DNA from 3 places in the Streptomyces sp. NPDC044033 genome. Region 1 is predicted to be linked to each of the others. Evidence: riboswitches for the same ligand, from Rfam matches in the RefSeq annotation. Region 1 holds a riboswitch; each other region holds the start of a gene.

Region 1 (9,625 bases):
GCAGTTCAACGAGTGCGAGGAGCTGCGGCCGTTCATCGAGCACGGCAAAGCCGTCTTCCATGTCGAATACAAGCTGGAGCCGGGCGAGTTCTGCGCGAAGACCGAGCGGATCGGGCTCAGCTCCATGCAGAAGCGCCTGAAACTGGACGCCTGGCGGCGCCCCTGCTGAGAACGGTGTCAGCCCCCGGCCGGGCGCCCGGCGCCTGGCACGCGCGCTGATCCGGCCCGGGACAGGACGGGGGCTCTGAGGGCGGTGCGGTTCCGCCGCGGCCCCGGCTTCGAGGCGCCCCCTCTCACCGGCCCCTCAGCGGTGCGTGAAGGACGGCGGCCGCTTCTCCGTGAACGCGGCCATCCCCTCCTTCTGGTCGGCGGTCGCGAACGTCGCGTGGAACAGCCGGCGTTCGAACCGCACGCCCTCGGCGAGAGTGGTCTCGAAGGCCCGGTTCACGCTCTCCTTGACCATCATGATGACGGGCGCGGACATCTCGGCGACGGTGCCCGCCGTGGCCAGCGCTTCGGCGAGAAGCTCATTGGCCGGGACCACCCGCGAGACCAGGCCCGCCCGTTCGGCCTCGTCCGCGCCCATCGTCCGGCCGGTCAGGCACAGCTCCATCGCCTTGGCCTTGCCGACCGCGCGGGTCAGCCGCTGCGACCCGCCGATGCCGGGGATGACGCCCAGCCTGACCTCCGGCTGGCCGAACTCCGCGGTGTCGGCGGCCAGCACGATGTCGCAGAGCATCGCCAGCTCACACCCGCCGCCCAGCGCGTACCCCGACACCGCGGCGACCGTGGGCTTGCGGAGCTGCCCCAGCCGGTCCCAGGCGGCGAACCAGTCGCTGAGGTAGACGTCCATATAGTCGTTGGGCTGCATCTCCTTGATGTCGGCGCCGGCCGCGAACGCCTTCCGCGATCCGGTGATCACGACGCACCCGATGTCCGGATCGCGGTCGAGAGCGGTCGCGGCGTCGATGACCTCGTCCATGAGCTGGAGGTTGAGGGCGTTCAGGGCCCGGGGCCGGTTGAGGGTGATGACGCCTACGCGCCCCTCGCGGTCGAGCAGGATGGTCTCGTAATCGGTCATCGGCTGTACGTCCCTTCGACGGTGCTGTCCGCGGCGCCGGAGTCCTCGGCCCGGCCGCCGCCCACGCTGCTCATCCCCGCGGCGGCGGCTGTCACGGCCGCCGTCCCTCCGCCGGGGCCGGGCCGAGCCCGAGTTCGCCGTCGCCGAGCGGCGCGAAGAAGCCGGTCACGTGCTCCTCGGTGACCGCTTCGAGCGTCGCCGGAGACCAGCGCGGCCGCCGGTCCTTGTCGATGACCTGGGCGCGGATGCCCTCGACCAGGTCCGCCGAGGCGAGCGCCGCGCACGAGACGCGGAACTCCTGGTCGAGCACCGGCCGCAGCGCGCCCAGGGCGCGGGCGCCGCGCAGCGCGCGCAGGGTCACCTTCAGGGCGGTCGGCGACTTCCCCATGATCTGCTCGGCGGCCTCCTTGGCGGCCGCGATCCCGGTGTTCGAGAGCCGCTCCACGATCTCCTCGACCGTCCCGGCGGCGTAGCAGCGATCGATCCACTCCCGCCGCTCCTCGAACACGCCGGGCGGCGCGGGGCGGGCCTCGGCCCGTACGGCGGCGTCCGCGTCCGTGCTGGCCAGCGCGTCCACGAGCGCCTCCAGGCGGTCCGACGGCACGAAGTGGTCGGCGAATCCGCACAGCAACGCGTCGCCCGCGCCCATCGCGGAGGACGTCAGGGCGAGATGGGTGCCCAGCTCCCCGGGCGCCTGGGCGAGCAGGTGGGTGCCGCCCACGTCGGGTACGAAGCCGATGGCGGTCTCCGGCATGGCGACCTTCGACCGCTCGGTGACGATCCGGACGCCCCCGTGCGCGGAGAGGCCGACCCCGCCGCCCATGACGATGCCGTCCATGACCGCCACATAGGGCTTGGGGTAGTCGGCGATACGGGCGTTGAGGAGGTATTCGTCGCGCCAGAAACCGGTGGAGGCGCCGCCCGAGGCGGTGGCGTCCGCGTGGATCGAGCGGATGTCGCCGCCCGCGCACAGGCCGCGCTCACCGGCCCCGGTGATGACCACGGTGGCCACGTCGCCGTCGTGCTCCCAGGCGCGGAGCGCGGCGTCGATGCGCAGGACCATGGAGTGGGTGAGGGCGTTCAACGCCCGCGGGCGGTTGAGGACGATCCGGCCCGCCCGGCCGTCCTTGCGGAGGAGGACGGCGTCGTCGGCGGGCGCTTCGTCGTGCGGGGAGGGGCTCACGTGGCAGAACCTGTTCTCGTCAAGGGGATCCAGGGGCGGGGCGTGCCGTCGCGCGATGGCGCGTGGGCGGGGAACGCGTGGGCGAGGAACCGGAGCCGGCAGGCGCGGTGTGTCAGGGAGGGAGCGGGGCCGGCAGACGCGGGGCGTCAGGGCGGAGGCGCCGCCGGAGCCGTCGCGGGACCGTCCGGTGCGCGGGAACAGACCGGTGCCATGCGTGTTCGCTCCATCCTCGTGGACCACACGGAATACCCCGCGGTCAGTATCCTGACTTCCGGTTCAGCGCGCGCCTTCCGCCGTCCCGGCTCTCGCCGGTGGCCTGCTTGCGCGAAGACGCACTCCCCGGTCACAGCGGCGGGACCGCGCTGGATTCACACCAGCTTCCCTGCACCGCGGGTTTCCCCACGAACATATAGTTGGACGTCCTACTAAGTCCAGGGTTCCGGGGAACCGGCCCCGAGCGGCCGCCCGCAGCGCAGGTTCCACCGCCCCGCGCCGCCGCTCAGCTCCGTCAGCGCCAGCGGCGGCACATCGAGCCGCCAGAAGACCTGCGGAGGCAGGTCGAGTGCGTGCACGATCGCCGCGCGCACCGCGGCGGGCTCCACGACGGCGAGTACCCGGCCGTCCTCGCAGGCCGTCAGCCAGTCCCCGACCCGCGTGACCAGCCCGCGCACCGACTCACCGCCGTGCGGCGCGGCTCCGGGGTCCGCCAGCCACTCGGCCACGGCGCCGGGCTCGGCCTCGGCCACCTCCGCCAGCGACCGGCCCCGCCAGCGGCCCGCGTCGAGGTCGTCGAGCGTGGGGACCGCGCCCGCCGCCGCCAGACCGAGCGCTTCGGCCGTCTCGCGGCAGCGCCTGGACGCGGCGCGCACCTGACGGCCGGAGCGCGGCAGTCCGCCCGCCGCGGCGCGCGCCTGCCGCAACCCGGCGCCGTCCAGCGGCGAGTCGTCGCCGAACCGCGCCTGCCGCAGCTCCGCGTTGACCGCCGGCGTCACCAGCAGCACCCGCACCGTCATCCTGTCCCACTCCCTCCGGGCCTGCGCCGGACTGCCCGGCCCAGGCCCCAGCACATCACGCCCGTCGCGGGCGCCGATGCCGGGGCGTGCGGCATCCGGGCCGCCACACACCGTGGCGTCGCAGGTCACGGCGCGGTACGGTCGCGTGGACATGACGACGGTGTGACGGAAGTCCGGTGAGAACCCGGCACGGTCGCGCCACTGTGGACCAGGCCGCGGCCCCGACTCGGGGCGGCGGCAGGGAAGTCAGACCCCGCACCGTCGTCCACGGCACCAACGACCGGGACGCGTGTTCCCCAGGAGGTTCTGCCATGGCACACTCCGCCGCCCCCACCCCCAACGCCCCCGCCGTACCGGCGATCACCCCCATCTCCCTGAAGAAGATCGCGCCGTGGGCCGTCTTCTTCGGCATCCTGATGCTGGTGCTCCTGTACTTCGTCGGCGCCGAACAGGGCGCCACCTCACTCATCTCCGGAGCCGACGTGCACGAGTGGGTGCACGACGGCCGCCACCTCCTCGGCTTCCCCTGCCACTGAGACCAGTCGCTGAGACCGATCTTCCGAGTCCAGTCACTGCGCACAGACACTGAGAACAAGGGGAACGCACTCGTGAACTCCATATCCGTACGAGCCCTGCTCGTACGCGGCATGCTCGCCGGTCTCGTCGCCGGCGTACCGGCCCTGCTCGTCGCCTATCTGCTCGGCGAGTCCAGGGTCGACTCCGCCATCGCGTACGAGGAGGGGCACAGCCATGAACACGGCGTGGAACTGGTCAGCCGCACCCTCCAGTCCACGGCCGGGCTCGCCACCGGCGTCCTGATCTACGGCGTCGCGCTCGGCGGCATCGCGGCGCTCGCCTTCTGCGTCGCGGTGGGCCGCGTCGGCAGGATCGGCCCGCGGGCGACCGCCGTCCTGATCTCCCTCGGCGCGCTGCTGACCGTCTACGTGGTGCCGTTCCTGAAGTACCCGGCCAACCCGCCGTCCGTCGGCGACCCCGACACCATCGGCAAACGCACCACGCTCTACTTCCTGATGATCGTGCTCAGCGTCCTGCTGGCCGTCGGCGCGCTCATCCTGGGCCGACGGCTCGCCCCCCGGCTGGGCAACTGGTACGCGACCGTCACGGCCGGCGCGGCCTTCGCCGTCGTCATCGGCATCGCCTACGCCCTCCTGCCGGCGATCAACGAGGTCCCCAAGGACTTCCCGGCCACGCTGCTCTGGCAGTTCCGCCTCACGGCGCTGACCATCCAACTCGTCATGTGGGCCGGCTTCGGCCTGCTCTTCGGCCACCTCGCCGAACGGCTCCTGATCCCCAAGGCGGCGCCCGGACAGCAGTCCGACCCCACCGCCAGGGCAGCCGCCCCGGCCCGCTGACCTCTCAAGGGCCCGGCACCGCCCGCGCGGAGCCGGGCCCGCGGCGGAACACGGCCCGCAGGGTGGCACTCCCCACGCCCGCGATCTTCCCGATAACGTGACCGCAGCGGCAGACTGGGGAGGAAACCGTGGACCCGTTCACAATGACGGCGGTGCTGTCGGCGCTCAACACGGTGGGGCAAGGGGCCATGTCGGGGGCCGCCGGGGAGCTGGGCAGACGCACCTCCGAAGGGCTGGCCGGGCTCGTACGACGGCTGTGGCACCGCGGCGACGACGGGTCGCCCGACGGCGGCACCGCGCCCTTCGCGGCTCCCGCCGACGCCGGTGAGCGCCGCCGACTGGCCGCCCTGCTCATCGAAGAGGCCCGCCGCGAACCGGGGTTCGCCGACGACTTGGCGACGTGGTTGAGCGCCGCGCGATGGCTGGAACCGGCCGCCCCGGCCGCCGTGGCGCGCCCGCGGCAGCTCCCGCCCGGAACCGCCGTGTTCACCGACCGCGACCACATCCTCGCCGACGTCACCGCCCTCCTCGACGCCCCGGCCGACGGCGCGGGTACGGGCCCCCGCATCGTCGCCCTGGTCGGACCGGGCGGCATCGGCAAGACCGCGACGGCGATCCACTGCGCCCGTGAGCTGGAGGACCGCTTCCCCGACGGACAGCTCCACACCGACCTCAAGGGGGACTCGGCGGAGACCGCCGTCGCCCCGTCCGCCGCGCTCGTACGGTTCCTGAGCGGGCTCGGGGTGGCCCCCGACCGGATGCCGGCCGACGAACAGGGCCAGGCCGACCTGTACCGCGACCGCACGGCAGGCCGCCGCCTGGTCGTCGTACTCGACAACGCCCACTCGGCCGCGCAGCTCACGCCCCTGCTCACCGCCGCCCCGCGCTCGCTCGTCATCATCACCAGCCGCCACCGGCTGCCCGAGCTCGTACGCGACTACGGCGCCCGCGTCATCCGCCTCGACCCGCTGACCGCCGCGGACTCCGTCCGCCTCCTCACGCGCATCGCCGGAGCCGAGCGCACCACCCCGCACCTCCGGCACGCCGAGGCGGTCGCGGCCCGGTGCGGCGGCATACCGCTCGCGCTCTGCGGGACGGGAGCGCGCATGGCCGTACGGGAACACCTCAACTGGGAAGCTCTGGAAAGGGAGTTCGCCCGCCGTGACGACCGCCTTCCTGGAGATCCGACGGACATGAACGGCCGAGCCGACGAAGACCCCGCCTTCCACGCCACCGACCTTTCCTACCGTGACCTCGACGCCGGGGCCGCCCGCCTCTACCGGCTGCTCGGCCTGCGCCCCTGGCCGAGCTTCCCCGTCGGTGCCGCCGCCGCGGCCGTCGGCGCCGACGAGGCACAGGCACGCCGGCTCCTGGAAGACCTCGCCGAGGTGCACCTGCTGGAGGAGGTCGGCGCGGAGCGCTACCGCTTCCACGACGTGGTGCGGCGGCACGCCGAACGGCGCGCCCACGAGGAGGACGGCCGAAGGGGAACGGCGGACGCCGTCCGGCGCATGGCCCTGTGGTACCTGCGCTTCGCCGTGGCCGCCGACGCCCGCGTCATCCCCGGCCGCTGGCATCTCGGCCTCGCCTACGGCCAGTTGGGCACCGCAGGCGGCCATGAGTTCGCGGACGCCCGTACGGCCCTCGCCGCGCTGCGGCGCGAGCACGAGAACCTCGCCGAGGCTGTACGCGCCGCCGAGGAGTACGGCTTCGACGAACTGGTCTGGCAGTTGTGCGAGGCGATGTGGGGCCTGCATCTGCGGTTGGGCCTCCACGAGCAGTGGGTGGCGACCCACCGCAGGGGCGTACGGGCCGCCGCCCGCTGCGCCGAGGAGTTCGGCGACCGCCGGGCGGAGGGGCGGATGCGGACCCAACTGGCGTTCGCCTACATGGGGCGCGGTCAACTGGCCGACGCCGTAGCGGAGCTGACCGGGGCGGCAGCGGCGGACGAGCGGGCCGGGCACCGCCGGGGGCAGGCCACCGCCGTGGAATCGCTCGGACTGGTGCACCTGCGGCAGTGGCGGTACGAGGAGGCCGAGGAGCGCTTCCGGCAGGCCCAGGCGATCCTGCGGGAGATCGGGCCGGGGGAGGACGGCGAACGGGACGTGCCGCGCGCCCTCGCGCTGCTGGAGCACCACATCGGCCGTGCCCTGCGCGGCCAGGGCCGGCACACCGACGCGGTGCTCCAACTCCGCTACGCGCTGGGGCAGTTCCATGCATTGGGCGAACGCGACCACTACAACGAGGCGCGCGTGCGGATGAGCCTCGGCGAGACGCTGCTCACCGCCGGCGAACCGGCCGCCGCCCGCACGCCCTTGGACGAGGCGCTGGCGGTACTGGAGTCGGAGGGCGCCGTACTCCAGCGCGCGGACGCGGCGGAACTGCGCGCGGCCTGCGCCAAGGCGCTGGCGGACGCGGCGGACGAGGCGCGCCATCTGCGCACGGCGCGCGACCTGTACGAGGCGTCGGGCGACAGCGCGGCCGTGACACGGGTGAGCGCCCGCCTGAGCGGGCTGGCCTGAGAGCGGCCGCTACCCGGCGCGCCGGACGGCGACAGGGCGGCGCGCGCAGCCTGTGATCACGAGGATGCCCGAAGCCGTCGCCTCGTCCAGGGACTTGCCGCCCGCGAGCCAGGCGTGCAGGGCGGAGGCATAGGCGGCCGGATCGCCCGGGTCGGGGCGGCCCCGCGCGTCGCGCGCGCCGGTCAGGTGGACGAGATCCCCGTCGCGGGTGCGTGCGGTGCAGCGCCCCGGGCCGGTGACATATGCGGCGAGCGCGCAGCGCGGGTGGCGGTCGAGCACCTCGGCGGTCCACGCGGCCGGCGGGCCCAGGCGCGGGTCGTCTCCCGCCGCGTACTGCACGATGACATCGGCGATCCGCAGTCGGTCGGCGTCCTGGGCGTCCTCGTGCACGGCGGTGTGCGCCGCGTCCGCCTCCGTCTCCGGGGTCGCGTGTACGGGCTCGTGCGCCGCTCCGGCGTAGCGGGTGACGGCGATCTCCGGCGGCCCGGCGCTGATCAGCCGGGTCAGCACGCGCAGGGGCGCGGTGCGCTCGGCCGGCTCGTGCGGCGGGAGCGGCAGCCGGTCGAGGAGGGCGGGGGCGGCGGGTTCGGGGATGCCGATGAGGCGGTAGAAGGCACGGCGGAGCAGCGCGGCGGACTGGCCGGGCGAGGACGTGGTCTGGGCCGCCAACTCCGCGTACTGGCCCGGTGTGTGACTGGCCATCACACCATCGAGCTGGGCGCGCAGGTCGCCGTGGGGGCGCAGCCGGGGCGCGGTGCGGCCCAGGGCGGCGACGGGGGAGTCGGGGTCGAGGTCGGCGTCGGCGAAGGCGCCGAGCAGGACGGGTGTGCCGAGGGCCGCGGCGTAGAAGGTCACCGAGCCGTGGTCACCGAGCACGCAGTCGGCCGCGATCAGTGCCTGGCGCCAGCCGTCCAGCGGAGGTATGAGAACGAGCCCGGCCCGGCGCGCCCGGTCCAGCCAGGCCCGTACCTGTCCGGGGCCGTGGCCGTGCCAGATGTTGGGGTGCAGGACGGCGGCCGTGCGGTACTCGTCGGCGGGCAGCTCGGCGGCCAGCCGGGGGAGCAGCGACGGCAGCAGGTCGCCGCCGTCTTCGCACCGGTCTTCCCGGTCGTCCGAGGCCGCGGGGTCTTCCCCGCCGTAGCCGTCGCCGAAGAGCGCCCGCGGCGACCAGGTCGAGTTGACCAGGATCAGCCGCTGGCCGGGGGCGACGCCGAGCGCGCGGCGGAAGCGGTCGCGGAGCGGCCGGGCGTCGAGGGCGCGGTCGTAGCAGGGGTCGCCCGCGAGTACGGCGGTCGGAGCGGCTTCCGGACAGGCTTCGGCCAGGCGCGCGAGCTGTTCGGGGTGGGACAGGACGGTCGCGGACGCGATGGGGCGGCCGTTGTGCAGCAGCCACTCGGGGGAGAGCCCGAAGACGGGCGCGGGCGACGGGTGTCCGGTGTCCGGTGTCCGGTGTCCGGTGTCCGGTGTCCGGTGTCCGGTGTCCGGTGTCCGGTGTCCGGTGTCGAGAGCCTCTTATTATAACCGATCCCGTGTGACAGAACGGCCAACCGGCCCTGGAGCAGCTCCAGTTCACCGCCGTAACTCGCCGACACCACGAGATCCACCCGCGTCGCCTTCGCCTGCTCCCACGGCAGTACCGGCAGCCCCGCCGCCGCCAGCAGCTCCGGCACCCCGGCGAGGAAGGGCGACGACCCGGTGCACGTAGCCAGCATCTGCACCCGAAGATCGTCGCGGAACAGCGGGAGCACATCCAGCAGCCGGGTCGCCGACGTCACGTTGTGCACGACGAAGAGCACCAGGCGGCACCGGCCCCGCGTCACCCACCGCCCCGCGTCCTCCCCGACCGGCACCCGCAGTCGCAGCCCCTCCGCCACCCGCCACTCCCCGCCGCACGCAACCGCCACTGAATCATGAACGCCGCGCGATGGTACCTCCCACCGGGCACGGTGGTCCCGGCGGCCTCGGCGACGGCTCCCCGGGCTGCGGCGCGAAATGGTTCGCCCGCGGCGAGGCGCGTTGCGATCATGAGCGGGCCCTACCGCACCGAGCGAGGAGTCCGATCCGTCATGCCCGCCGTCCCCGCCGATCCCACCGTGATCCACCCGATGCCCGAGCAGCCGCGCGTGGTGCTGCTCAAGCCGCTGGTCACCTCACCTCTGATCGAGGTGGGGGAGTTCTCCTACTACGACGACCCGGATGACCCGGAGGCGTTCGAGACGCGCAATGTGCTGTACCACTACGGGCCGGAGAAGCTGGTCATCGGGAAGTTCTGCGCGCTGGGCGAAGGGGTGCGGTTCATCATGAACGGCGCCAACCACCGCATGGACGGCCCTTCGACGTTCCCCTTCCCCATCATGGGCGGCTCCTGGACCGACCACTTCGACCTGATCGCGGGCCTGCCCGGCCGGGGCGACACCGTGGTGGGCAACGACGTCTGGTCCGGGTACCGGACC
Region 2 (9,625 bases), on a different contig from region 1:
CGGCGAGCCGCACGGCGTCGTCGAGGAGTCCGATGACGTGCGGGAAGGCGTCGCGGAAGAAACCGCTGATGCGCAGGGTCACATCGATGCGCGGGCGGCCCAACTCCTCGGCGGGGATGGGCTCCAGGCCGTTCACACGGCGCGAGGCGTCGTCCCAGACGGGCCGGACGCCCAGCAGGGCCAGCGCCTCGGCGATGTCGTCGCCGGAGGTGCGCATCGCGCTCGTGCCCCACAGGGAGAGGCCGACCGACTTGGGCCAGTCGCCGTTGTCGGCGCGGTAGCGCTCCAGCAGCGAGTCGGCGAGCGCCTGGCCGGTATCCCAGGCGAGGCGGCTGGGCACGGCCTTGGGGTCGACGGAGTAGAAGTTGCGGCCGGTCGGCAGGACGTTGACCAGGCCGCGCAGCGGGGACCCGGACGGCCCGGCGGGCACGAAGCCGCCGTTCAGGCCGTGCACGGCGTGGTCGAGCTCGTCGGTGGTGGCGGCGAGGCGCGGCACGACCTCGCGGGCGGCGAACTCCAGGATGGCGCGGACGCCTTGGCGCTGCGCGTCGGGCAGTTCCAGGCAGGCCTTCTCGGCGGCGGCCGGGTCCCAGCCGGCGTCCTCCATGGCGGTGACGAGCGTACGGGCGCGCTCCTCGGCCTCGTCGGCGCCGGTGCGGGTGGCGGCGGACTCGTCGAGGCCGAGGGCCTCGCGCAGGCCGGGCAGGGCGGCGGTGCCGCCCCAGATCTGCCGGGCGCGGAGGATCGCGAGGACGAGGTTGACGCGCTCGGGGCCGGTGGGGGCGCCGCCGAGCACGTGCAGGCCGTCGCGGATCTGGGCGTCCTTGACCTCGCACAGCCAGCCGTCGACGTGCAGCAGGAAGTCGTCGAACTCGATGTCGTGCGGCCGGTCGGCGAGCCCGAGGTCGTGGTCGAGCTTGGCGGCCTGGATCAGCGTCCAGATCTGGGCGCGGATGGCGGGCAGCTTGGCCGGGTCCATGGCGGCGATGGAGGCGTACTCGTCGAGGAGCTGCTCCAGGCGCGCGATGTCGCCGTAGGACTCGGCGCGGGCCATCGGCGGCACGAGGTGGTCGACGAGGGTGGCGTGGGCGCGGCGCTTGGCCTGGGTGCCCTCGCCGGGGTCGTTGACCAGGAAGGGGTAGATGAGCGGCAGGTCGCCGAGGGCGGCGTCGGGGCCGCAGGCGGCGGAGAGGCCGGCGTTCTTGCCGGGCAGCCATTCCAGGTTGCCGTGCTTGCCGAGGTGCACCATGGCGTCGGCGCCGAAACCGCCGTCGGCCCGGTCGGCGGCGATCCAGCGGTAGGCGGCCAGGTAGTGGTGCGAGGGCGGCAGGTCGGGGTCGTGGTAGATGGCGATGGGGTTCTCGCCGAAGCCGCGCGGCGGCTGGATGAGGATGAGCAGGTTGCCGCGGCGCAGGGCGGCCAGGACGATGTCGCCGTCCGGATTCCGGCTGCGGTCGACGAACATCTCGCCGGGCGGGGGTCCCCACTGGGCCTCGACGGCCTCGCGCAGTTCGGCGGGGAGCCGCTCGTACCAGCGCCGGTAGTCGGCGGCGGGGATGCGGACCGGGTTGCGCGCCAGCTGCTCCTCGGTGAGCCACTCCTGGTCGTGGCCGCCGGCCTCGATGAGGGCGTAGATCAGCTCGTCGCCGACGCCGGATTCGAGGCCGGGTACGGGCTCGGTGCCGAAGTCGTAGCCCTCGGCCTTCAGACGGCGCAGCAGGGCGACGGCGCTGGCGGGGGTGTCGAGGCCGACGGCGTTGCCGATGCGGGAGTGCTTGGTGGGGTAGGCGGAGAGGACGAGCGCGAGGCGCTTCTCGGCGGCCGGGATGTGGCGCAGCCGGGCGTGGCGCACGGCGATGCCGGCGACGCGGGCGGCGCGCTCGGGGTCGGCGACATAGGCGGGCAGGCCGTCCTCGTCGACCTCCTTGAAGGAGAACGGGACGGTGATCAGGCGGCCGTCGAACTCCGGGACGGCGATCTGGGTGGCGGCGTCCAGCGGGGAGAGGCCCTCGTCGCTCTCCTCCCAGGCGGCGCGCGGCCCGGTCAGGCACAGGGCCTGGAGGATCGGCACGTCGAGGGCGGCGAGCGCGCCCGCGTCCCAGGACTCGTCGTCGCCGCCGGCGGACGCCTCGGCGGGCTTGGTGCCGCCGGCCGCCAGGACGGTGGTGATGACGGCGTCGGCCGCGCCGAGCGCTTCGACCAGCTCGGCCTCGGGCGCGCGCAGGGAGGCGACGAAGAGCGGGACGGGTGTGCCGCCCGCGTCCTCGACGGCCTTGCAGAGGGCCTCGACGAAGGCGGTGTTGCCGCTCATGTGGTGGGCGCGGTAGTAGAGCACGGCGACCCGCGGGCCGCTCGCGTCCGCGCGGGGGGTGCGCTCCAGCGGGCCCCAGGTGGGGGCGGGCGCGGGCGCCTCGAAGCCGTGGCCGGTGAGCAGCACGGTGTCGGAGAGGAAGCGCGCGAGCTGCTCCAGGTTGGCGGGCCCGCCGTGGGCGAGGTAGGCGTGCGCCTCGGCGGCGATGCCGATGGGGACGGTGGACGCCTCCATCAGCTGGGCGTCGGGGGCCTGTTCGCCGGTGAGGACCACCACGGGGCGGTCCCCGGCGAGCAGGGCGTCGAGCCCTTCCTGCCAGGCGCGTACGCCGCCGAGGAGCCGTACGACGACGAGCTGGACGCCGTCGAGGAGGCCGGGCAGCTCGCTCAGGTCGAGGCGGGCCGGGTTGGCGAGCCGGTAGGGCACGGGCCCGTCGGCGGCGCGCGCGCTGAGCAGGTCGGTGTCGGACGTCGACAGCAGCAGGATCACTGGAACTCGCCTCGCGTAGTCGTTCCGGGCCGGGTGGCCGAGGGGGCCCGGCGGCTGGGGGTACGGGAGCCCGCGGCAGAGCGGCGGGCGACGGACAGCGGGTGCGTCCGGGGCGCGCGGGGCCGGAACATGCGCATGCGTCGGCAAGCCTTCCTCGGGGTCCGCGCCCCGGGCGGTGGGAGGACGGCGGGAGTTCCTGACTCGCCCGGCATGGCTGCCTGGCTCACAGTGGCGGGACCGTGCCGGAGTCTCACCGGCTTCCTCCCCTGGCGCCGTCGCTGGCGTCCGGCGGATCGAAATGATCCACCGATGAGCATAGTAAGCGCTATGCACCGCGAGCCGCGGTGCTACCCGGCACCCGACCAGCACCTAAGAGCGAACGGCCACCCATTCCAGCCCGCCGCGCGGCCAAGGACGCACGGTCACGCGTTCCAGCCCGTCCGGCGCTTGAGGACGAAGGAACGCCCCATCCAGCCCGCCGCCCGGCCGAGGACGCACGGTCACCCATTCCAGCCCGTCCGGCGTTTGAGGACCGGGGACCGGGGCCGAGCCCCGATTCAGCCCGTCCGGCGCTTGAGGACCAGGGACCGGGGCCGAGCCCCGATTCAGCCCGTCCGGCGCTTGAGGACACAGCCACCCACACCAGCCCCGCCACAGAACACCCCCAGCAACCGCCGGAGGCATTGGCACCGAGAGCCACCGCCGCTCACCGAAGTGGAACGTCTCGGTATGCTCGCCGCCATGCCCCTCGCCCCCGCATCCACCCCGCCCGGGGACCGGCCGGCCGCCCGGCAGGGCGGCGACGCATGTCCCGGAGCGCTGCGCCTGCACCCCGCCGCGGACGGCGCCCTGGCCCGTATCCGCGTCCCCGCCGGACTGCTGATGGCACGTCAGGCACAGGCGCTGGCCCGCGTGGCGGCGGAGCTGGGCGACGGCAGCCTCGACCTCACCTCGCGCGGCAACATCCAGGTGCGCGGACTCGCCTCCGACCACGGGGCGGAGCTCGCGGACCGGCTGCGCACGGCGGGACTGCTCCCCTCCGACCGGCACGAGCGCGTACGCAACATCGCGGCATCGCCGCTCGCCGGACTCGACGGGGCCGGACACGCGGACGTACCGGCCTGGGCCCGCGAGCTGGACGCGCTGCTGTGCGCGGACCCGGACACGGCCCGGCTCTCGGGACGCTTCCTCTTCGGTCTCGACGACGGCCGCGGCGACGTGGCGGCCCTCGCCCCCGATGTGACATTGATCGCAGGTCAGGAGGGTCGGGCGGCCCTCGGCTACGGCATCGGAGGACCGACCCTCGGCCTCGCCGGCGAAGACGCCCCCCGCGCCGCCGTGCTGGCGGCGCGTGAATTCCTGAGCGCACGCGACGGCAGCGGTGCCGACGCCTGGCGCGTTACCGACCTCCCCCAAGAGCACCGCCCGCGCACCGGCCCGTTGGCCGCGCGCCTCGCCGCCGAGGGCATCGGCAGCACCCCGCTTCCCCCGACCTCACCACCGCTGGGCGCTCCGCCCGCCCCCGGCCTCATCCCCGGCCCGCACGGCGCGTACGCCCTCTCGGTGGCGGCGCCCCTCGGGCGGATGACCGTCGCCCAGTGGGAGCTGCTCATCGAGGCGGCGGCCTGCGACGGAAGCGGCGAGCTGCGTGTGACACCCTGGCGCGGCATCGTCCTGCCCGGTCTGCGGGCCGCCGCCGCCCCGGAGCGGCTGGCGGTTCTGGCGGACGCCGGTTTCGTCACCGGTGAGGGGTCCGCCTGGCACGGAGCGGGGGCCTGCGCGGGCCGGCCCGGCTGCGCGAAGTCCCTCGCGGACGTACGGGCCGACGCGGCGGCGGCGCTCTCCGGGCGGAGCGGCGGCGGCCTCCCGGTGTACTGGTCCGGCTGCGAGCGGCGCTGCGGTCACCCCGGCGGCGACTGGGTCGACGTCCTGGCGACGGGCGACGGCTACCGGGTCACCGTACGGCCGGTGCCCGGCAGCGCGGACGGCCCCGGCGGGCCGGCCGGGGCCGAGGCCATCGCGCCGGGGCGGCGGCTGGCCGACGCGGTGACGGCGGCGCGCGCCACGTAGCCTGCGTGCCCGACCGGTGGCCACCTCTGAAGCAACGGCCGGCCCAGCCCCGGCCCGACACCGCACAGCCAGACCCAGCCAGACCCAGTCAGTGATCCCAGCATGCGAGGAACAGTGTTCGACTACGAGAAGGACGGGGCGGCCATCTACCGCCAGTCCTTTGCCACCATCCGCGCGGAGGCGGACCTCGGCGGGCTGCCGCCCGACGTCAGCCAGGTCGCGGTGCGGATGATCCACGCCTGCGGGATGACCGATCTCGTCCGCGATCTCGCCTACTCCCCCGGCGTCGTCGCCCGCGCCCGCGAGGCGCTGCGCGCCGGGGCGCCCATCCTGTGCGACGCCAACATGGTCGCCAGCGGCGTCACCCGCAAGCGGCTGCCCGCCGGCAACGACGTGATCTGCACCCTCGCCGACCCGTCGGTGCCGGACCTGGCCAAGCGGCTGGGCACCACGCGCAGCGCCGCCGCCCTGGAACTGTGGCGCGACCGGCTCGACGGCGCGGTGGTGGCCGTCGGGAACGCGCCGACCGCGCTGTTCCGGCTGCTGGAGATGGTGGAAGAAGGAGGGGCGGGAGCCCCGCGCCCGGCGGCCGTCATCGGCATACCGGTCGGCTTCATCGGGGCCGCCGAGTCCAAGGACGCGCTGGCCGGGCACCCGTCGGGCATCGAGCACCTGGTGGTGCGCGGGCGGCGCGGCGGCAGCGCCATGGCGGCGGCCGCGATCAACGCGATAGCGAGCGAGGAAGAGTGAGCGAGCAGCAGACCACGGGGCGGCTCTACGGGGTCGGGCTCGGCCCCGGCGACCCGTCGCTGATGACCCTTCGGGCCGTCGAGGTCATCGGGGCGGCCGACGTCGTCGCGTACCACAGCGCCCGGCACGGCCGCTCCATCGCGCGCTCGATCGCCGAACGGCATCTGCGCGCCGACCACATCGAGGAGCCGCTGGTCTACCCGGTCACCACGGAGCGGACCGACCACCCGGGCGGCTACCGGGGCGCGCTGGAGGAGTTCTACGAGCAGTCGGCGGCCCGGCTGGCCGCGCACCTGGACGCCGGGCGCACCGTCGCCGTGCTCGCCGAGGGCGACCCGCTCTTCTACGGCTCGTACATGCACATGCACAAGCGGCTCGCCGACCGCTATCCGACCGAGGTCGTCCCCGGCGTCACCTCGGTCAGCGCGGCCGCCGCCCGGCTCGGCGAGCCGCTGGTGGAGGGCGAGGAGGTGCTGACCATCCTGCCGGGCACGCTGCCCGAGGAGGAGCTGGCTGCGCGGCTCGCCTCGACGGACTCCGCGGTGGTGATGAAGCTCGGGCGGACGTTCCCCACGGTGCGGGGCGCGCTGGAGCGCTCGGGCCGGCTGGCGGAGGCGCGGTACGTGGAGCGGGCGACGATGAGCGGGGAGCGTACCGGCCGGCTGGCGGACGTGGACCCGGATTCGGTGCCGTACTTCGCGGTGGCGGTGCTGCCCAGCAGGATCGACGCGGCGCCCGTGGCGCACGAGGGCGAGGTGGTCGTGGTGGGGCTCGGTCCCGCCGGGCCGATGTGGCTGACGCCGGAGGCCCGGGGCGAGCTGGCCGCGGCCGACGACCTGGTCGGCTACACCACCTATCTGGACCGGGTCCCGGCGCGCCCCGGGCAGCGGCGGCACCCCTCCGACAACAAGGTGGAGTCGGAGCGCGCCGAGTTCGCCCTCGACCTCGCCCGGCAGGGGCGGCGGGTCGCCGTCGTCTCCTCGGGCGACCCGGGCGTCTTCGCGATGGCGACCGCCGTGCTGGAGGTCGCCTCCGAGGGCCCGTACCGGGACGTGCCGGTGCGGGTGCTGCCGGGGATGACGGCCGCGCACGCGGCGGCCTCGCGCGCGGGGGCGCCGCTGGGCCACGACTACGCGGTGCTCTCGCTCTCCGACCGGCTCAAGCCGTGGGAGGTCATCGCGGAGCGGCTGCGCGCGGCGGCCGCCGCCGATCTGGTGCTCGCCCTCTACAACCCCGGCTCCCGCAGCCGCGTCTGGCAGGTCGGCAAGGCCCGGGAGCTCCTGCTGGAGCACCGGTCCCCGGACACCCCGGTGGTGCTGGGGCGCGATGTGGGCGGCCCGGAAGAGAGCGTACGGATCGTGCGCCTCGCCGATCTGGAGCCGGAGCAGGTCGACATGCGCACGATTCTGCTGGTCGGCTCGTCCCAGACGCACACGGTGCGGCGGGGTGACGGCCGGGAGATCGTCTGGACGCCGAGGCGGTATCCGGAGGGGTGAGGCGCTACCCGCCGAGGCGGGCGCGGGCGGCGCTCGGGGCCGTACGTCCGTAATGGGACCTACGGGCCTGGCGGACGTACGAGGGCGGCCGGGCGCGCGTCCGGGCCGGAGGAGCCGGGGCTACGGGCCCGTCACCCGAGCGCCCCGCGCAGCCACTCCACCGCCTCCTCCACCGTCCCCGCGGCCGGCAGGCCGTCTGGCACGGGCGGCCGGCGCACCACGACCACCGGCACCCCCGCCTCGCGCGCGGCGACGAGCTTCGCGGCCGTGGCCGCCGCGCCGCTGTCCTTCGTCACCAGCACGTCGACGCGGTGGCGGCGCAGCAGCTCGGCCTCGCCCGCGACGGTGAACGGGCCCCGGTCGAGCAGCACCTCCGTGCGGGGCGGCATCGGCGGCTCGGGGGCGTCGACGGACCGTACGAGGAACCACTGGCCGGTCAGATGGGCGAAGGCCCCGAGCCCCATACGCCCCGTGGTGAGGAAGACCCGTTCGCCCAGCGCGGGCAGCAGGTCCGCCGCCTCCTCCAGCGACCCGACGGGGCGCCAGTCGTCTCCCTGACCGGCGACCCAGCCGGGGCGGCGGAGCGCGAGCAGGGGAACATGGACCTCGGCGGCCGCCTGTGCCGCGTTGAAACTGATCGTGCCGGCGAAAGGATGGGTGGCGTCGATGACCGCGTCCGCCTGCTGCTCGCGCAGCCACCGGGCCAGCCCGTCGGGCCCCCCGAACCCCCCGATCCGCACCTGGCCGGCGGGCAGCCGCGGCTGGGCGACGCGGCCCGCGAGGGAGCTGGTGACGCGGAGCGCGGGGTCGGTGTCGAGCGCGGCGGCGAGCCGGCGGCCCTCGGCGGTGCCGCCGAGGATCAGTACGTGGCGTGGCGTGGGCGGCGTGATCATGGGGTCCCCTTCTGGTCGTGCCTGCCGCGCCCGGCAGGGCCCGGGCCGCGCCGGTGGCGGGGCCGGAGCGCACCGTGGCTGAGGCGAAGGCGAACGTTACCGGCGGGCGCGGCGCGCAGTTGCAGCACACCGGGCTGCGGCCCGGCTGGACGACCGGGGCGTGTGCGACGGCCGGGGCCACGGCCGCGTACACGGCGCTGCTGACCGGTGAGTTCCCGGACCCGGTGACGATCACGCTGCCGAAGGGGCAGACGCCCGCCTTCACGCTGGCCGCCGAGGAACTGGGCGCCGACCGTGCGATGGCGGGGATCGTCAAGGACGCCGGGGACGACCCGGACGTCACACACGGGGCGCTGGTCCGCGCGACGGTACGGGTCCTGCCGCCGGGCTCGGGGGTGGTCTTCCGGGCGGGTGCGGGTGTGGGCACGGTCACCCGGCCGGGGCTGCCGCTGGAGGTGGGCGAGCCGGCGGTCAACCCGGTGCCCCGGCAGATGATGCGGGAGCACATCGCGGCCGTCGCGGCCCGGCACGGCGGCGGCGGCGACGTGGAGATCGAGCTGTCCGTGGACCACGGCGAGGAGATCGCCCGCTCCACGTGGAACCCGCGCCTGGGCATCCTCGGCGGCCTGTCCATCCTCGGCACGACGGGCATCGTGGTGCCGTACTCCTGCTCCGCGTGGATCGACTCCATCCGGCGCGGCGTGGACGTGGCGCGCGCGGCGGGCCGTACGCACGTCGCGGGCTGTACGGGCTCGACGTCCGAGAAGGCCGCGGTGGCCGAGCACGGGCTGCCCGAGGACGCGCTGCTGGACATGGGCGACTTCGCGGGCGCGGTGCTGAAGTACCTGCGCCGCCACCCGGTGGACCGGCTGACAGTAGCGGGCGGCTTCGCCAAGCTCTCGAAGCTCGCCGCGGGCCACTTGGACCTGCACTCGTCCCGCTCCCAGGTGGACAAGTCCTTCCTCGCCGATCTCGCCCGCAGCGGCGGCGCGGACGAGGAGCTGGCCGCGGCGGTGGCGGCGGCCAACACCGGCCTGGAGGCGATGCAGCTGTGCGCGGCCCGCGGTGTGCCGCTGGGCGACCTCGTCGCGAGGACCGCCCGCGACGAGGCGCTCGGCGTGCTGCGCGGCGCGCCGGTGGCGGTCGACGTCATCTGCATCGACCGCGCGGGCACGATCGTGGGGCGTGCGGGGGCGCGGGGGCCGCGCGAGGGGTGACGGCGAGCCGGCGGGTGCGGAGTCAGGCGTCCAGGGAGAACGCGTTCTTGGCCCGTTCCGCCGACTCTTCGCTGGGAGGCCCGCCGGGGTTCTCGGTGGCGAGCGCCTGGTTGAGCTCGACGTACGGGCGCAGCCGCTCCTCATAGCGGGCGAACGCGGCGGCGTGGCCGCCGTCCGCCCGGTGAGGCGGTCCGGGCGCACTACGGGGCCGCGACCCGGCCGCCCCGGGGCCGGGTCAGAGCGTCACGCGCAGCTCGGCCAGACGCCAGGTGCCCGGGTCCATGGCGCGTTGGGCGGCCGCCGGCCCGGCCAGGGCGAGGTTCGGGAAGCGGCGCAGCAGGGCGGTCAGGGCCACTTCGGTCTGTACGCGCGCCAGTGACGCGCCGAGGCAGAAGTGCG
Region 3 (9,625 bases), on a different contig from region 1:
CACGGTCCAGGTGTTCTTGATGGCGTCGCGGTAGCGGTCGTAGAAGTCCGGGTACCGCATGGGGCGCAGGGTGAGCTCGAAGCCCGGGTCCAGCAGGTTCTTCACGGTCTTCGCGGGGGCGGTCTGCGCGGGCACGGTCTTCTCGTTCACGGCTTCTTCGGGCTCGGTCTTCTCGGGAGCGGTGGACATTACTGGCACGCCTCGCAGGACTCGGGGTTTTCCAGGGAGCAGGCGACGGCCTCGGGGTCGGCGGCGGCCGCCGGCTGCTGTGCGGGTACGGACGCGCGCGCGGACTGGGCGATGCGGGTCGCCGGGCGCGAGCGGAGGTAGTACGTGGTCTTGATGCCGCGCTTCCAGGCGTACGCGTACATCGAGCTGAGCTTGCCGATGGTCGGCGAGGACAGGAAGAGGTTCAGCGACTGGCTCTGGTCCAGGTAGGGCGTACGGGCCGCCGCCATGTCGATCAGCGAACGCTGCGGGATCTCCCACGCGGTGCGGTACAGGTCGCGGACCTCGGCGGGGATCCAGCCCAGCTCCTGGATGGAGCCGTTGGCCTCCGTCATCGCGTCCCGCGTCGTGCGGTCCCACACGCCGAGCTTCTTCAGGTCCTCCACCAGATAGGCGTTGACCTGGAGGAACTCGCCGCTGAGCGTCTCGCGCTTGAAGAGGTTGGAGACCTGCGGCTCGATGCACTCGTAGACGCCCGCGATCGAGGCGATGGTGGCCGTCGGCGCGATGGCCAGCAGCAGCGAGTTGCGCATGCCGGTCTTGGCGATACGGGCGCGCAGCGCCGCCCACCGGTCGGCCCACCGCGGCTCCGCGTCGGGGTAGTGGTCCGGGTGGAGCACGCCGCGCGCGGTACGGGTCGCGGACCAGGCCGGGTGCGGGCCGTGCCGCTCGGCGAGGTCGGCGGACGCCTCGTACGCGGCGAGCATGATCCGCTCGGAGATCCGGGTGGACAGCTCCGCGGCCTCGGGGGAGTCGAAGGGCAGCCGGAGCCGGAAGAAGACGTCCTGGAGGCCCATCAGGCCCAGGCCCACCGGCCGCCAGCGGGAGTTGGAGGTCCCGGCCTGCTCGGTCGGGTAGTAGTTGATGTCCACGACGCGGTCGAGGAAGGCGACGGCGGTACGGACCGTGGCGTCGAGCCGCTCCCAGTCCATCTCGCCGTCCGTGCCCAGGTGCGCCGCGAGGTTCACGGACCCGAGGTTGCAGACGGCCGTCTCGCCGTCGTCGGTGACCTCAAGGATCTCGGTGCACAGGTTCGAGGAGTGGACGACCCGGCCGGGCTCGGCGGTCTGGTTCGCGGTGCGGTTGGCGGCGTCCTTGAACGTCATCCAGCCGTTTCCGGTCTGCGCGAGGGTGCGCATCATCCGGGCGTAGAGGGCCCGTGCCGGGATCTGCTTGATCGCCTGGCCCGCCGCCTCGGCCGCGCGGTACGCGGCGTCGAACTCGTCGCCCCACAGGTCGACCAGCTCGGGCACGTCCACCGGGGAGAACAGCGACCAGTCGGCGTCGGCCTCGACGCGGCGCATGAACTCGTCCGGGATCCAGTGCGCCAGGTTGAGGTTGTGGGTGCGCCGGGCCTCCTCGCCGGTGTTGTCGCGCAGCTCCAGGAACTCCTCGATGTCCGCGTGCCACGTCTCCAGGTAGACGCAGGCCGCGCCCTTGCGCCGGCCGCCCTGGTTGACGGCGGCGACGGAGGCGTCGAGGGTCCGCAGGAACGGGACGATGCCGTTGGAGTGGCCGTTGGTGCCGCGGATCAGGGAGCCGCGGGAGCGGATGCGGCTGTACGAGAGGCCGATGCCGCCGGCGTGCTTGGAGAGCCGTGCGACCTGGTGGTAGCGGTCGTAGATCGAGTCGAGCTCGTCCAGCGGGGAGTCCAGCAGATAGCAGGACGACATCTGCGGGTGCCGGGTGCCGGAGTTGAAGAGGGTGGGGGAGGAGGGCAGGTAGGACAGCGAGCTGGTGAGCCGGTACAGCTCGGCGACGTCGTCCAGGGCCCGTACGGACCGGTCCTCGGCGAGGCCGCACGCCACGCGCAGCAGGAAGTGCTGCGGGGTCTCGATCACCTGCCGGGTGATCGGGTGGCGCAGCAGGTAGCGGCTGTGCAGCGTGCGCAGGCCGAAGTAGCCGAACCGGTCGTCGGCGCCGTCGGCGAGCGCCTGCTCCACCAGGGCGTCGAGCCGGGCGGTGTGGGCCGTGACGAACGCGGCGGTCTCGTCGGCGATCAGCCCCTCGCGGTGGCCGGTGGCGACGGATGCGGAGAAGGAGAGCGCGCCCTGACCGGCCGCCTCGCCGGCGATGGCGAGGGTCAGCAGCCGTGCGGCCAGCCGCGAGTACTGCGGCTCCTCGGCGATCAGCCCGGCGGCGGCCTCGGTGGCCAGCGACCGCAGTTCGGCCGCGTCCGAACCGGGATGGCGGCCGCGCAGCGCGGCGGCGGCGACCTTGCCCGGGTCGGTGGCGGGCAGATCGGCGGTGAGGTCGGTCAGGGTACGCAGCAGTGCGGTACCCGGGCCGTCGGACGCTACCTCTGAAACCGGATCGGCGGTCGCGATGGTCACGGTGTGGCTCTCCCTCGCTCGGCAGGGGGCCAGGAGGGAAGGGGCGATGGGCGCGTACGGGCGCGCTCCGGAAAAGGGCACGCCGCACCGCGTCCACCGGCCCAACCCGCGAGGCCCGGACGTATTCGACGCCCAGGCCGGGTATGGCGGCTCGGCCACGGGCGTGCTGGCGGCAGGTCCTCGGACTCATGGGTACGTAAATGCGCACACATACACCGTTGCGGGACAGTTCCGGATTTACACCGGATTCCCCTGCGACGACAGCGAGCATGAGCATACATCTTGTGCTGGCGGTCGCACGCACCCCCATATCTTGTGTCGCTCTCCGCAGGGAGTGGGGTGAATGTGCTAGTGGTGCCGCCGCGATTCGCGCATGCTTATCCCGCGATCCTCCCGCGTCCCCGCCGCGTTTTCGGCGCGATTCCGCCATGTTCGCGGGCCCCGGGCCGCTGTCGGCGGCTGTTGCCGGTGTATGACACGGGTCCCGGTCTTCCCTGCTGCAACAAGCGTATTGAAGCCCGGTACCGCGCCCGATTCGTTGACCGTCCACCGCCAGCGGAGTTGGCTCGTCCGCGGCGGCGAGGGCCGGCCGCGCGCATCCGGCATCCTAGGAGGGGACGAGATGGGCAGACGCACGCGCATGGCCGTCGTCGGAGCGGGGATATGCGCGCTCGTGCTGCTGCCGGTGGCGGCGGCCGCCGCCTGGCCGGAGGCGCCGCGTACGGAGCCGATCAGCGCCGCCGCCGACGGGACGCGGGCGGCCGGCTCCTCCGGCGGCGCGCCCATCTCCTACGACGGCGCGGTCATCTCCGCCGACGGCCGCTACGCCGTCTTCTCGTCGGACGCCGCCGACCTCGTGCCCGGCGACACCAACGGACAGGTGGACCTCTTCACCATGGACCTGCGGACGGCCGAGACGGAGCGCGTCACCGTCGCCACCGACGGCACGCAGGCCGACTCCTGGTCGGCGGAGCCCGCGATCAGCGCGGACGGCCGCTATGTCGCCTTCGTCTCGGCGGCCACCAACCTGGTGCCGGGCGACACCAATGGGGCGGACGACCTCTTCGTACGCGACCGGCGCACCGGCCGCACCGAGCGGATCACCGGCGACGGTACGGGCGCCGGGGCGGCCGGCGCTGCGCGGGCGCCGACGATCAGCGCCGACGGCAGCGTCGTCGCCCTCGCCTCCACCGCCACGGACCGCGAGCCGGGGGACGCCGACGCGGTTCAGGGCGGCTTCGCGCGCGGTCCCGGGACCGGTGCCGTACGCCTGCTGGCCCGCGGGGCCGACGGGAGCCGGATGACGGTGTGGCAGGGGGCGGTGGGGGCCGGTGGGTCCGGGCGGACGGTCGTCTTCGAATCCGCCGGCAGCCGCTCGGCGCCCGGCGGCGCCCATAGGGCTTCGGACGTCTTCATCCGGCGCCTTGGACAGTGACGGAGGCTGAAATCGTTCGGCCCCGGCTGCCCGGCTGCCCCGCCGCTCGCCCGTCCGCCCGTCCGCTCGCCCGCCAAGGGACCGCGTCTGTGGCGCGAGGGACGGAACATGGCACAGGGGTAGGACACGAGTCCCGGCTTCCCCTGCCGCAACAGGCGTATGGGGGTCCTGTCGGCTGTCCGAAGCGTTGACCGTGTACGGCCGGGGGAGTTGGCTCGGCGGGTACGGATGACTCTTGGGAGGGGAGAGCCAGGATGGGCTTACTCAGACGCACGGCCGCCGTCGGCGCGGCGGCCTGCACGCTCGCGCTGCCGATGGCCGGCGCGGCATGGGCAGGGCAGGGGGCGCCGCACACGGAGCGGGTGAGCGTTGCGGCGGACGGTACGCAGGCCGACGCCGCCTCCTTCACCGAGGGGATCTCCGGCAACGGCCGCTTCGTGGTCTTCACCTCGGCAGCCGCCAACCTGGTGCCCGGCGACACCAACGGCATGGAGGACGTCTTCGTCAAGGACCTGCGGACCAAGCGGGTCGAGCGCGTCAATGTGGCCACGGACGGCACGCAGGCGGACGCCTGGTCGTCGGGCGCCTCGATCAGCGCGGACGGCCGCTACGTCGCGTTCGCCTCGAACGCCGCCAATCTGGTGCCCGGTGACGACAACGGCGCGCAGGACGTGTTCGTACGCGACCGGCGCACGGGCCGCACGGAGCGCGTCAGCCCCGGAACGACCGCCGGTCCGCAGACCTACAGCGCCTGGATGCCGGCGATCAGCGCCGACGGGCGCGTCGTCGCCTTCGCCTCGCGCCGCTCCCATCTGGTGCCGGGCGACACCAACGACGTGCAGGACATCTTCGCGTACGACCGGCGTACCCACACCACGCGGCGGGTGAGCGTCGCGAGCGACGGGAAACAGGCGGACCGCGCGTCCGCCCAGCCCGTCATCAGCGCGGACGGCCGGCACATCGCCTACACCTCGAAGGCGACCAACCTGGAGCCCGGCTCGCCAGTTCGCCGCGAACCCGGCGCGCCCTCGATCGCCAAGCCGAGGGACTACCCCTCCTTCCTCCACGACCTGCGCACCGGGCGGACCCGGGCGCTGACCGTGAACTGGGAGGGGAAGACGTATGGGGGCAGGGTCTCCTCGCTCAGTGAGGACGGCCGGTACGCCGCGTTCTACAGCTACTGGCCCAACATGGTGCCGGGGACCCCTCTCCGTGAGGCGAGGGTCTACGTCCGGGACACCCGTGAGGGTGCCACGACCCTGGAGACGCTCGCCGACGACGGGACCCAGGCCAACAGCACCTCCTCCGGGGGGAAGCTCGCCGACCACGGGCGGCTGCTGTTCTTCCACTCCTCCGCGAGCAACCTCGTGCCCGATGACACCAACAACGCCGATGACGTGTTCGTACGCGACCGGGAGACCGGGCACGTCGAGCTGGTGAGCCTCGGCAGCGGCGACGACCAGTCGGCGACGGGGGCGAGTTCCCCCGAGGTCGACGCCGCGGGCCGCACCGCCGCCTTCTCCTCCGGCGACAGCGGCCTGGTCTCCGGCGACACCAACGGGGTCGAGGACGTCTTCGTCCGGCGCGTCGAGTCCTGACGCGGTTCCCTGACGCCGCGCCCTGAACGAACGGGCGGGGCCCCGGCCGACAGCCGGGGCCCCGCCCTGCGTGTGTCCGTACGGCTCAGTGCCTGCCCGGCGCGCCCGCCGTGGCCGGCGGCAGCTCCTGCCGCACGCCCGGGTCGCCCGCGTCCGCCGTGTAGTCCGACGGGGAGGTCTCGTCCACGCCGTCCGGGGCCTTCACGGCCTTGAGGACGAAGGTCAGCACGACCGTGACGAGGGCATTGAGCACGAACGCGGTGAGCCCGATGTAGCCCATCTCGCCGATGCCCGGGATCTCGTCGTTGCTGCCCCCGAAGTGCTTCTGGGTGGGGCTCGCCACGCCGTACGCGGCCACCGTGCCGTAGACCATGCCGACCGCCCACCCGGCGAGCAGCGCCCACCGGTGGAACCAGCGTGTGAACAGGCCGCCCACCAGCGACGGGAAGGTCTGGAGGATCCAGATCCCGCCCAGCAGCTGGAAGTTGATCGCCACCGTCTTGTCCATGGTGAGGACGAACGCGAGCGCGCCGACCTTCACCAGCAGCGAGACCAGCTTGGAGACCTTCGCCTCCTGGGCGGGCGTGGCCTCGGGCTTGATGAAGTCCTTGTAGATGTTCCTCGTGAAGAGGTTGGCCGCCGCGATCGACATGATGGCCGCGGGGACGAGCGCGCCGATGCCGATGGCGGCGAAGGCGACGCCCGCGAACCAGTCCGGGAACATGTCCTCGAACAGCTGCGGAATGGCGAGCTGGCCGTTCTTCACCTTGACGCCGGCGGCGATCGCCATGAAGCCGAGCAGCGCCAGCAGCCCCAGCATCAGCGAGTACAGCGGCAGGATGGTGGTGTTGCGGCGGATCACGTTGCGGCTGCGGCTGGAGAGCGTCGCGGTGATCGAGTGCGGATACATGAACAGCGCGAGCGCCGACCCCAGCGCCAGCGTCCCGTACGCCCACTGCGACTTGTCGCCGCTGGCCAGTTCGCCGCGCGGCTTCCCGGTGGCCGGATTGATCTGCTCGAACGCGTGGCCCGCCTTCGCGAAGATGTCGTCGAAGCCGCCGAGCTTGATCGGGATGTAGATGATCGCCACCAGGATGACGATGTAGATCAGGCCGTCCTTGACGAACGCGATGAGCGCGGGCGCGCGCAGCCCGGACGAGTAGGTGTAGGCGGCCAGTACGGCGAAGGCGATGAGCAGCGGCAGATCCTTGATGAACCAGCCGGTGTTCTCGCCGCCGCCGACGCCCATCACGTCCAGGACGGCCTGGATGCCGACGAGTTGCAGCGCGATGTAGGGCATCGTGGCGAGGATGCCGGTCAGCGCCACGGCCAGCGAGAGCCCCTTGGAGCCGAACCGGCCGCGCACGAAGTCCGAGGTGGTCACGTACCCGTGCTTGTGCGAGACCGACCAGAGCCGGGGCAGGAAGGTGAAGATCAGCGGGTAGACGAGGATCGTGTACGGGACCGCGAAGAACCCGGCCGCGCCCGCCGCGTAGACGGCCGCCGGCACGGCGACGAAGGTGTACGCGGTGTAGAGGTCGCCGCCGAGCAGGAACCAGGTGACCCAGGTGCCGAAGCTGCGGCCGCCGAGGCCCCATTCGTCGAGGCTCGCAGGATTGTCCGCGCGCCGCCAGCGGGCGGCGAGGAAGCCCATGACCGTGACGGCCACGAAGAAGAAGATGAAGACGGCGAGGGCGACGCCGTTCACGCCGTGGTTCATCGCGACGCACCCGCCTTACGGGCCCGCTCGTGGCGGCGCACGATGACGTACGCGATGGAGGTGAGCACGGTCGAGATCAGCACCCAGGCCATCTGGTACCAGTAGAAGAACGGGATGCCGATGAAGGCCGGGGCGGTCTTCGCGTACGAGCCGACCCACAGGATCGCGATGAAGGGGATGACGAGGCAGACGCCCGCCACGACGAGCGGGGCTGTGACGACCGGCCTCCGCTCGGCCTTGGGTGGTTCCGACATGGCACGTGCTCCGTCCCCTTGACCGATCTTCCGCGTAGTGCGCAGGAAATCTAGAGGAGCCCCCCTCCGGACGTCACCCCCCGTCCGCATATCGGTACGGACACGCTTCGCGGACCCGCAGGTCAGGGGGGTACGGGCGTCAACCCACCGGGCCGGTCGCCCCGGTCCGGCAGCCCTGGTCCGGGCAGCCGGTCCGGGCGTCCGGTCCGGGAGCGGGGGTCAGTCCGTCGGCCGCCGCAGCCTCGCCACGAACTTGTACCGGTCCCCCCGGTAGACCGAGCGCACCCACTCCACCGGCTCGTCCCGCGCGTCGAGCGAGTGGCGGGAGAGCAGCAGCATCGGCAGGCCGACGTCCGTGCCGAGCAGGCCGGCCTCGCGCGGGGTGGCCAGGGATGTCTCGATCGTCTCCTCGGCCTCGGCCAGGTGCACGTCGTAGACCTCGGCCAACGCGGTGTAGAGCGAGGTGTACTTCACCAGGCTGCGGCGCAGCGCGGGGAAGCGCTTCGCCGACAGGTGGGTGGTCTCGATCGCCATCGGCTCGCCGCTGGCCAGCCGCAGCCGCTCGATGCGCAGTACCCGCCCGCCCGCGGTGATGTCGAGCAGCCCGGCGAGCCGGTCGTCGGCGGTGACGTAGCCGATGTCCAGGAGCTGGGAGGTGGGTTCGAGCCCCTGGGCCCGCATGTCCTCGGTGTAGGAGGTGAGTTGGAGCGCCTGCGATACCTTGGGTTTGGCCACGAAGGTGCCCTTGCCCTGGATACGCTCCAAGCGGCCTTCGACGACGAGTTCCTGGAGGGCTTGGCGTACCGTCGTGCGGGAGGTGTCGAACTCGGCGGCCAGTGCGCGCTCTGGAGGAACCGGGGTTCCCGGGGGTAGGGTTTCGGTCATCTCCAGCAAGTGCCGTTTGAGGCGGTAGTACTTGGGGACGCGCGCGGTGCGCGTCACACCGGCCGTGCCGGCGGCGCCGCTCTCCGCGGTGCCTCCATCGGTCGTCAAGGTGCGCCTTCCCGACTCCGAACCTGCTGCCGTCACCGGCTCCTCCGTCCATTCGCGTCACATCGTGGCACGGGCAAGGCCCGAGCGGACCTGTGCCGAAGCCTCCGGCCTCAGGTGTCGGTCCGATAACGGACCTGACAGCGACTCTTATACACCCTTGACACCCCAAAAGGTCTAGGCCAAGCTGCGGGCACTGGTCTAAACCATTAAAGACCACAGTCGGTCTGAGGAGAGTGCTGTGAAGCGTGGGCTCATAGCGGCGACAGGTGTCGCGGCCATGTTGGTGAGTGTTGCGGCCTGTGGGTCCGGCGACGGCGACAAGAAGACGGGTGCCGACGGTTTCAAGGGCGAGACCTTGAACGTCTGGTTCATGGATGGCTCGAATCCGGCGAAGTGGACCAAGGACGTCCAGGCCGAGTTCGAGAAGAAGACGGGCGCCAAGCTCAAGGTCACCATCCAGAAGTGGAACGGCATCCAGCAGAAGCTGACCACGGCGCTCTCCGAGTCGAACCCGCCGGACGTGGTCGAGATCGGCAACACCCAGACCCCGATGTACGCGCAGACCGGCGGCCTGGAGGACCTGTCCGACCTCAAGAAGGAGATCGGCGCCGACTGGACCGAGTCCATCAACAAGTCCTCCATCTACGACGGCAAGCAGTACGCCGCGCCGTGGTGGGCCGCCAACCGCGTCGTCGTCTACAACAAGAAGATCTGGGCCGACGCCGGCATCAAGGACACGCCCAAGACGCGCACCGAGTTCCTCAAGGACCTCGACGCGGTCAAGAAGAAGGGCGACGCCGACCCGCTCTACCTGCCGGGCCAGAGCTGGTACGTCCTCGATGGCCTGATCATCGGTCAGGGCGGCGACCCGGTGAAGAAGGACGGCAACAAGCTCGTCAGCAACCTCGCCGACCCGAAGATCGCCAAGGCCATGGACATCTACAAGCAGTACCAGGCCTTCAGCACGGCGCCCAAGGACAAGGACGAGGCCAACCCGCAGCAGGGCCAGATCTTCGGCAAGGGCAAGACCGGCGCGTTCATCGGCATGGGCTGGGAGGCGAACG

What was found. Region 1 has a riboswitch for cobalamin ahead of AC07AB_RS29570 (enoyl-CoA hydratase/isomerase family protein). Riboswitches for the same ligand answer to the same signal wherever they lie in the genome.
Region 2: it holds a riboswitch for cobalamin, as region 1 does, so the genes downstream of both, cobN (cobaltochelatase subunit CobN) here and AC07AB_RS29570 (enoyl-CoA hydratase/isomerase family protein) in region 1, are expected to answer to the same signal.
Region 3: it holds a riboswitch for cobalamin, as region 1 does, so the genes downstream of both, AC07AB_RS14880 (ribonucleoside-diphosphate reductase subunit alpha) here and AC07AB_RS29570 (enoyl-CoA hydratase/isomerase family protein) in region 1, are expected to answer to the same signal.

What each region holds. Positions count from the first base shown of each region.
Region 1 covers NZ_JBWKFF010000019.1:111,781-121,405, reverse strand. Annotated here, with positions in the region: gene AC07AB_RS29580 (endo alpha-1,4 polygalactosaminidase) at 1-169, shown strand, start outside; gene AC07AB_RS29575 (enoyl-CoA hydratase) at 305-1,081, opposite strand; gene AC07AB_RS29570 (enoyl-CoA hydratase/isomerase family protein) at 1,173-2,264, opposite strand; cobalamin riboswitch at 2,502-2,671, opposite strand; gene AC07AB_RS29565 (histidine phosphatase family protein) at 2,690-3,277, opposite strand; gene AC07AB_RS29560 (CbtB domain-containing protein) at 3,589-3,813, shown strand; gene AC07AB_RS29555 (CbtA family protein) at 3,886-4,650, shown strand; gene AC07AB_RS29550 (ATP-binding protein) at 4,779-7,172, shown strand; gene AC07AB_RS29545 (hypothetical protein) at 7,182-8,027, opposite strand; gene AC07AB_RS29540 (hypothetical protein) at 8,160-8,693, shown strand; gene AC07AB_RS29535 (CatB-related O-acetyltransferase) at 9,239-9,625, shown strand, end outside.
Region 2 covers NZ_JBWKFF010000002.1:20,188-29,812, forward strand. Annotated here, with positions in the region: gene cobN (cobaltochelatase subunit CobN) at 1-2,800, opposite strand, end outside; cobalamin riboswitch at 2,971-3,114, opposite strand; gene cobG (precorrin-3B synthase) at 3,542-4,870, shown strand; gene AC07AB_RS04325 (precorrin-8X methylmutase) at 4,973-5,620, shown strand; gene AC07AB_RS04330 (precorrin-2 C(20)-methyltransferase) at 5,617-7,116, shown strand; gene AC07AB_RS04335 (cobalt-precorrin-6A reductase) at 7,248-8,009, opposite strand; gene AC07AB_RS04340 (cobalt-precorrin-5B (C(1))-methyltransferase) at 8,084-9,226, shown strand; gene AC07AB_RS04345 (cytochrome P450 family protein) at 9,462-9,625, opposite strand, start outside.
Region 3 covers NZ_JBWKFF010000007.1:72,425-82,049, reverse strand. Annotated here, with positions in the region: gene AC07AB_RS14885 (ribonucleotide-diphosphate reductase subunit beta) at 1-60, opposite strand, end outside; gene AC07AB_RS14880 (ribonucleoside-diphosphate reductase subunit alpha) at 189-2,561, opposite strand; cobalamin riboswitch at 2,716-2,842, opposite strand; gene AC07AB_RS14875 (TolB family protein) at 3,184-3,996, shown strand; gene AC07AB_RS14870 (TolB family protein) at 4,251-5,594, shown strand; gene mctP (monocarboxylate uptake permease MctP) at 5,680-7,314, opposite strand; gene AC07AB_RS14860 (DUF3311 domain-containing protein) at 7,311-7,568, opposite strand; gene AC07AB_RS14855 (GntR family transcriptional regulator) at 7,788-8,561, opposite strand; gene AC07AB_RS14850 (extracellular solute-binding protein) at 8,800-9,625, shown strand, end outside.